Regions from separate parts of the Micromonospora sp. NPDC048063 genome, predicted to be linked through region 1. Evidence: riboswitches for the same ligand, from Rfam matches in the RefSeq annotation. Region 1 holds a riboswitch; the other holds the start of a gene.

The links. A riboswitch is a leader RNA that binds a small molecule or an ion and turns the genes downstream of it on or off. The one in region 1 is predicted to bind thiamine pyrophosphate.
Region 2: it holds a riboswitch for thiamine pyrophosphate, as region 1 does, so the genes downstream of both, thiE (thiamine phosphate synthase) here and ACGFZ2_RS33930 (ECF transporter S component) in region 1, are expected to answer to the same signal.

What each region holds. Positions count from the first base shown of each region.
Region 1 is NZ_JBIDBG010000034.1:16,601-19,992, forward strand. It holds gene ACGFZ2_RS33920 (TIGR03943 family putative permease subunit) at 1-418, opposite strand, end outside; gene ACGFZ2_RS33925 (permease) at 415-1,416, opposite strand; TPP riboswitch at 1,616-1,721, shown strand; gene ACGFZ2_RS33930 (ECF transporter S component) at 1,794-2,384, shown strand; gene ACGFZ2_RS33935 (ABC transporter ATP-binding protein) at 2,495-3,392, shown strand, end outside.
Region 2 is NZ_JBIDBG010000002.1:142,853-146,244, reverse strand. It holds partial or broken gene thiO (glycine oxidase ThiO) at 8-1,129, opposite strand; gene thiE (thiamine phosphate synthase) at 1,123-1,749, opposite strand; TPP riboswitch at 1,744-1,852, opposite strand; gene ACGFZ2_RS05460 (DUF559 domain-containing protein) at 1,975-2,907, shown strand; gene ACGFZ2_RS05455 (aldo/keto reductase) at 3,131-3,392, opposite strand, start outside.

The DNA.
Region 1 (3,392 bases):
AGAGCGCGGTGCCGGCCTGCCCGGCCGCGTACGAGCCGAGGGCGGGCGGGGCGACCAGGAGCAGACCCAGCGCCGGCAGGATCAGCAACCAGCCGATCCGCGGCTCGTGGTGGCCGTGCCCGTGGTCGGCGGCCTCGTCCCGGCCGGCGCGCTCGTGCTCGCCGTCGGCGCGCTCGTGGTCCCCGCCGGCGCGCTCGTGCTCGCCGTCGGCGGTCGGGGACGCGGCGGGGCGCCGGAGGGCGGGACGCAGCTCGTACCAGAGGGTCATGACCGCGGCGACGACCAGCAGCAGGCCCGCGGCGACCAAAAAGGGGCGCAGCCCCTCCTTGACGTAGCGCAGGTAGAGGTCGGTGAGGCTGGCCCGGACCACGGCGCCCCCGAGCAGCAGCAGGACGACGGCCTGCGCCTGCCGGTTCACAGCAGCACCGCCCCGGTCGCGGCGGCAACCGCGACGGCCACCGCGAAGGTGGCCGGGGCGAACCGCAGCGCGAACCGCCGGCCGAAGACGCCGGTCTGCATCGCGATGAGCTTGAGGTCGACCATCGGCCCCACCACCAGGAAGACCAGGCGGGCGGTCAGCGAGAACTGCGACAGCGAGGCGGCCACGAAGGCGTCGGCCTCCGAGCAGAGGGAGAGCAGCACCGCGAGCACGGCCAGCGCGAGCACCGAGAGCACCGGGTCCTCGGCGAGCGTCTGCAACCAGCGCTCGGGCACGACGACGTTGATGGTGGCGGCGGCCGCCGCGCCGACCACCAGGAACCCGCCGGCGTGGGTGACGTCGTGCCGGACCGCCGCCCAGAACGCCCGCCCGCGCGGGCCGTCGTCCAGCTCCGGCCGGCGCGGCAGCCGGATCCAGTCGGCCCGGCCGAGGCGCAGCCACAGCCACCCCATCACCATCGCGACGACCAGGCTCGCGACGCCGCGGCCGAGGACCATCTCCGGGTCGTCGGGGAAGGCCACCGCGGTGGCGGTGAGCACGATCGGGTTGATGGCCGGGGCGGCGAGCAGGAAGGCCAGCGCGGCGGCCGGGGTGACCCCGCGCCGGATCAGCGACCCGGCGATCGGCACGGACCCGCACTCGCAGCCGGGCAGCACCACGCCGGCCGCGCTCGCCACGGGCACCGCGAGCGCGGGGTGCCGGGGCAGCGCCCGGGCCCAGAACGACCGGGGCACGAAGACCGCGATCACGGCGGAGAGGACCACCCCGAAGACCAGGAACGGCACCGCCTGCACCATGACCGAGACGAAGACGGTGGTCCAGGTCTGCAGCCAGGGCGCGGACAGGGCCCCGGCGAGCGGCTCACGGAACACGACCAGCAGGACCAGCAGGACCGCGAGCGCCTCGACCGACCCGAACCGCCAGGCGCTCCCGCCGCCGCCCGCCGGCTCCTGCGGGGGCACGCCCGGCGCGGCCACACCGACCGACCCCGGGGCGCGCCCATCCGGCACGGAGCGGTCAACCTCGGATGTCACGTGGTTTCCTCCGCCGATTCCGCCAGTGGCCGCCCGAGCGTACCGGCCGGAACCGACGAGATCGAGCGAACTCGCTGGTGACCAGCGAAAAGATCACTTTGCCCGATGATCTTCAAAGGTGTTAGCGTCGGCGCGACAACTTCACATCCGACAGGGGAGCGCACAGCGCTGAGAGTGCGGGCACCGCCCGCAGACCCTCGAACCTGATCTGGGTAATGCCAGCGCAGGGAGTTCGGTCGACCTCCAGCCGCGCCGCCGTCCGGGCACACCGGGCGCGGCGTGCGTCTTCTCCTGGTTCGCGTTCAGGACTGGGAGCAATCATGCGAGACAACACGACCACCCGGTGGCGCACACTCGACGTCGTCATCGCCGCGGTGATCGCGGTGGCGTTCGGCGTCATCTTCTGGGCCTGGGGCCTGCTGTGGCGGGCCGTCGACCCGGCGTTCGCGTTCTTCCCGGCCGGCCAGGCGATCATGTACGGCGTCTGGCTGGTCCCGGCCGTGCTCGGCGGCCTGGTGATCCGCAAGCCCGGCGCGGCGCTCTTCTGCGAGGCGGTGGCGGCGACGGTCTCCGCGCTGCTCGGCTCGGAGTGGGGCGGCATCACCATCGTCCAGGGCCTCATCCAGGGGCTCGGCGCCGAGGTGGCCTTCGCCGCGTTCCGGTACCGCTCGTTCCGGCTGCCCACCGCGCTGCTCGCCGGGGCGCTGACCGGCCTCGGCGCGGCGCTGTTCGACTTCTTCGTCTGGAACGTCGACTACGCGCTCGGCAGCTACCGGGTCCCGTACGCCCTGCTCACCGTCGTCAGCGCCGCCGCCGTCGCCGGCGCCGGCGGCTGGGCCCTCACCCGCGCCCTGGCGGGCACCGGCGTCCTGGACCGCTTCCCCGCCGGCCGCGAACGCGCCGCCGTCTGACCTGCACCACCGGAATCGGGGTTGATCATGAGGTGGACGGCGACGTGGATCTCCGTGGGTGCCGCCAACCTCATGGTCGACGCCCGCGCGCGGGCCGGAAGGGGGACGGCGTGGGGGCGGTGACGCTGCGGGGGTTCGGGTGGCGGCACGCCGGGCGCCGGGCGTGGGCCGTGCGCGGGGTGGACCTGCGCGTCGAGGCCGGCGAGCGGGTGCTGCTGCTCGGGCCGTCGGGCGCCGGCAAGAGCACCCTGCTCGCCGCGCTGGCCGGGCTGCTGCCCGAGGACTCGGGCGAACAGGAGGGCACCGTCGAGGTCGACGGGCTCGACCCCCGCAGGGGCCGGGACCGGGTCGGCATCGTCTTCCAGGACCCGGAGACCCAGCTCGTGATGGCCCGCAGCGGCGACGACGTGGCGTTCGGGCTGGAGAACCGGGGGGTCCCCGCCGGGGAGATCTGGCCCCGCGTCGACGAGGCGCTGGCCCGGGTCGGCTTCCCGTACCACCGGGACCGGCCCACCGCGGCCCTCTCCGGCGGCGAGCAGCAACGCCTCGCCCTGGCGGGGGTGCTGGCCCTGCGGCCCGGGCTGCTGCTGCTCGACGAACCGACCGCCAACCTGGACCCGACCGGCGCCGCGCTCGTCCGCGCGGCGGTGGCCGGCGCGCTGGACGCCGACACCACCCTGATCCTGGTCGAGCACCGGGTCGCCGAGGCGCTGCCGCTGGTCGACCGGGTGGTGGTGCTCGAACCGGGCGGCGGCGTCCGCGCGGACGGCACGCCCCAGGCCGTCTTCGGCGCCCACGGCGACGCGCTCGCCGCCGCGGGCGTCTGGGTGCCCGGCCGGCCCGTGCCGCCCCGCCACGCCACCGCGCCGGCCGGCGACCTGCTGCTCACCGCCGACCGGCTCGGCCTGCCGCCCCGGCTGGCCGCCGTCGACCTGGCGGTACGCGCCGGCGAGGCGCTCGCCGTGCTCGGCCCGAACGGGGCCGGGAAGTCGACCCTCGCGCTGCTGC
Region 2 (3,392 bases), on a different contig from region 1:
CGGCCTGCCCAGCGGTGCCGGCCTGCCCAGCGGTGACAGCCGGATCGGCGGTGGCGGCCGGCGCGAACCGGTCCGGGGTGAAGGGGGCGAGCAGCGGGTCCGCCGTACCGGTGACCACCAGGTCGGCAACCAGGTCGGCGGTGACGGGGGTGAGCACGATGCCGTGCCGGTGGTGCCCGGTCGCGGCGAGCACGCCCGGCCGGCCGGGCAGCGGGCCGAGGATCGGGGCGTTGTCCGGGGTGCCGGGGCGCAGGCCGGCGAGGGTCTCGACGAGGTCGTACTCGGCCAGCTCCGGCAGCAGGTCGACGGCGGCGCGGAGCAGGCGCAGCACCGCCCCGGCGGAGACGTCGGTGTCGGCGCGCTCCTCGACGGTCGCGCCCACCACCACCTCCCCGCTGTCGCGGGGCACGAGATAGACGTGCTCGCCGTCGGCGTACCCCCGGATGACGTGCCGGAAGCCCGGCGCGCCGCCGCCGGACGCGCGGAGCCGCAGCACCTGGCCCTTCACCGGCCGCACCGGCAGCCCGGTCAGGGCCGCCGCCCCGCAGCCGGCCGCCACCACCGTGACGCGCGCGTCCACGTCGGACAGCCGGCGCACGGCGGCGGGCACCAGCGTGGCGCCGGCCCGTTCGGCGGCCGTGCGCAGCGCCGGCACCAGCCGGCGCGGGTCGACCTGGTGGTCGGTGGCGGCGAGCGCGCCGCCGCGCACCCGGGGCGCCAACGCCGGCTCGCGGTCCCGCAGCGCCGAGGGGCGCAGCGGCGTCACCGGCAGCCCGAGACCCTGCTGGTACGCCCACAGCCGGCGCGCCTCGGCCAGGTCGTCGGCGGTGAGCCCGACCATCAGCGTGCCCTCGGTGCGGTAGCCGACGTCCGCGCCGGTGGCGGCGGTCAGCTCGGCGGCGAAGGCCGGCCAGCGGGCGGCGGAGGCGGTCAGCAGCCCGGTCAGCTCGTGCTCGCCGAAGTACGCCTCGGCGACCGGGGCGAGCATCCCGGCGGCGACGTGCGACGCGCCGGAGCCCGGGGTGGGGTCGTGCACGGCGACCCGGAGGCCGCGCGCCGCGCAGCGCCAGGCGATCGCCAGCCCGACCGGTCCCGCCCCCACCACGGCGACGTCCGGCCGGCTCAGCACCCCAGCGCTCCCAGCAGCTCCGCCGTCGCCCGGGCCGGCTCGGCCGCCCCGGACAGCGCCCCCACCACCGCCACCCCGTACGCCCCGGCGGCCAGCAGCGCGGGCGTGTTCGCGGCGGTCACCCCGCCGATCGCGACCACCGGTACGTCCACGGCGGCGGTGACGGCGCGCACCCCGGCCGGCCCGATCGGCGCCGGCAGGCCGCTCTTGGTGCTCGTGGCGTGGCAGGGGCCCACGCCCAGGTAGCTGGCCCCGGCGGCGACCGCCTCGGCGGCCGTCCCCGGCTCGCGGGCGGTGGCCCCGAGCACGGCGGTCGCGCCGAGCACCCGGCGGGCCGCCCCGACCGGCAGGTCGTCCGCGCCGACGTGCCCGCCGGCGGCGCCCACCGCCAGCGCCACGTGCAGCCGGTCGTTGACGAGGCAGGGGACGTCGTACGGCGCGCAGAGCGCGACCACCCGGCGGGCCAGGTCGTACGCCTCCCGGTCGGTGGCGTCGTCGGTGACGCGGACCTGCACGACCAGCTCGGCGCGGGCCACGGGGAGGGCGGCCCGCAGCACGGCCAGCGGATCCCGCCCGGGTCGGGTGTCGGTGATCAGATGCAGTCGCCCAAGGGACGGCACGGCAACACTCCTCCCTGCGCCGGCATTACCCGGATCAGGTTCGACGGTCGGGGGCTCTCAGCCCCCCTCTCAGCCCGGTGCACCGGGCTCCCGTGGGTCACTTGCGCGTGTCACCGTACGACGGATCACCGGATCCGCCAAGGGCGGGACGCGGATTTCACACCGACCGTCCGAAGCCGACGATCGGGGCGGCGCGTGACCGGCCCGTCACGCGATGCTGTCCGGATGCCCTCCCCCGCCCGGGTCCCGCCCCGGCTCGCCTTCCTGCCGTTCCGCGGCAGCACCGCGATCACGCAGGGGCTGCTGACCCGCGCCATGCTGCGCGGTCCGACCTGGCAACGCCTGCTCCCCGACGTGTACGTGCACCGGGACGCCCTGCGCGCAGCCGACCATCGGCTCTGGTGCGACGCGGTCGCCCTGCTCCTGCCCGCCGGTGCCGCGATCGCCGGGCCGAGCGCCGCGTACCTGTGGGGCGTCGACCTGCTGCCCCGAGGCGCGGCGGTCAGCGTGCTTCTTTCTCGGCCGGCACGGCTGCGCCCGCACCCACAACTGGCCGTCACCCGCTCGGCGCTACCGGCCAGCGACCTGACCCGCTTCGGTGGCCTACCGGTCACCACACCGCTGCGTACGGCGTTCGACCTCGCGCGACGAGGGCCGCGCGACGAGGCCCTCGTCGCCCTCGACGCCCTGCTGCACCGCCGGGTGGTCGGGCTGCCGGCCCTGCGGGCGTACGCCGAGACGCGTCCCCGCTGGCCCGGGCTGCCGCTGCTGCGCGAGGTGCTGGCGCTGGCCGAGCCGCTGAGCGAGTCCCCGATGGAGACCCGGTTGCGGCTCCTCCTGCTCGACGCCGGGCTGCCCCCACCCACGGCGCAGCACGACGTGCGCGACGCCCGGGGGCGGTTCGTCGGTCGGGTCGACCTGGCCTGGCCCGCCCTGCGCGTCGCGGTCGAGTACGACGGCGACCACCACCGCGAGCGCGCCCACTTCCGCCAGGATGTCGCCCGGCTGAACGCGCTGCGCGCGGCCGGCTGGATCGTCCTCCGCTTCACCGCCGACGATGTGCTCCGGCACCGGACCCGGACGGTACGCCTCGTCACCGCCGCCCTGCGCGAACGCGCCGACGAGCGGAACAGCACGGCTGTCACCCGCCCACGGTGACAGCCGTCCCGTTCCACCCGCGCCGGCGCACGTTCCCCCCGGCCAGGTAACCAGCGCCCGCCCGGCAGGCCCACGGGACAACCGCCCCGCAGCCGGCCGAGACGGGCCGCGCGGGGAAGGGTGACGGGGACGGGTGGAACACCAGGGCTGCCTCCCAGTGTCGGAGACGTGCGTGGTGTTCCACCCCTGGCAGCCCGGGCCTGGGCGGGCGCGACGACGTGGGTCAGAGGATGGCGCGGAGGGCGTCGACGTCCTCGTCGGTGGGCTGCCACGCGCCCGCCTCCGCGTTGGAGCGCACCTGCTCGGGCGTGGTGGCGCCGGCAATCACCGAGGTCACCGCCGGCAGGGCGGCCAGCCCGCCGATGGCCACCTGGAGCATCGACAGCCCCCGCTCGTTCGCGTACGCCTCGATCGCCTCGATGGTGTCCCAGTCGGCGGCGGCAAAGCGCTGGGCGTACCGGCCGCCTCCGGCGAGGCGGCTGCCG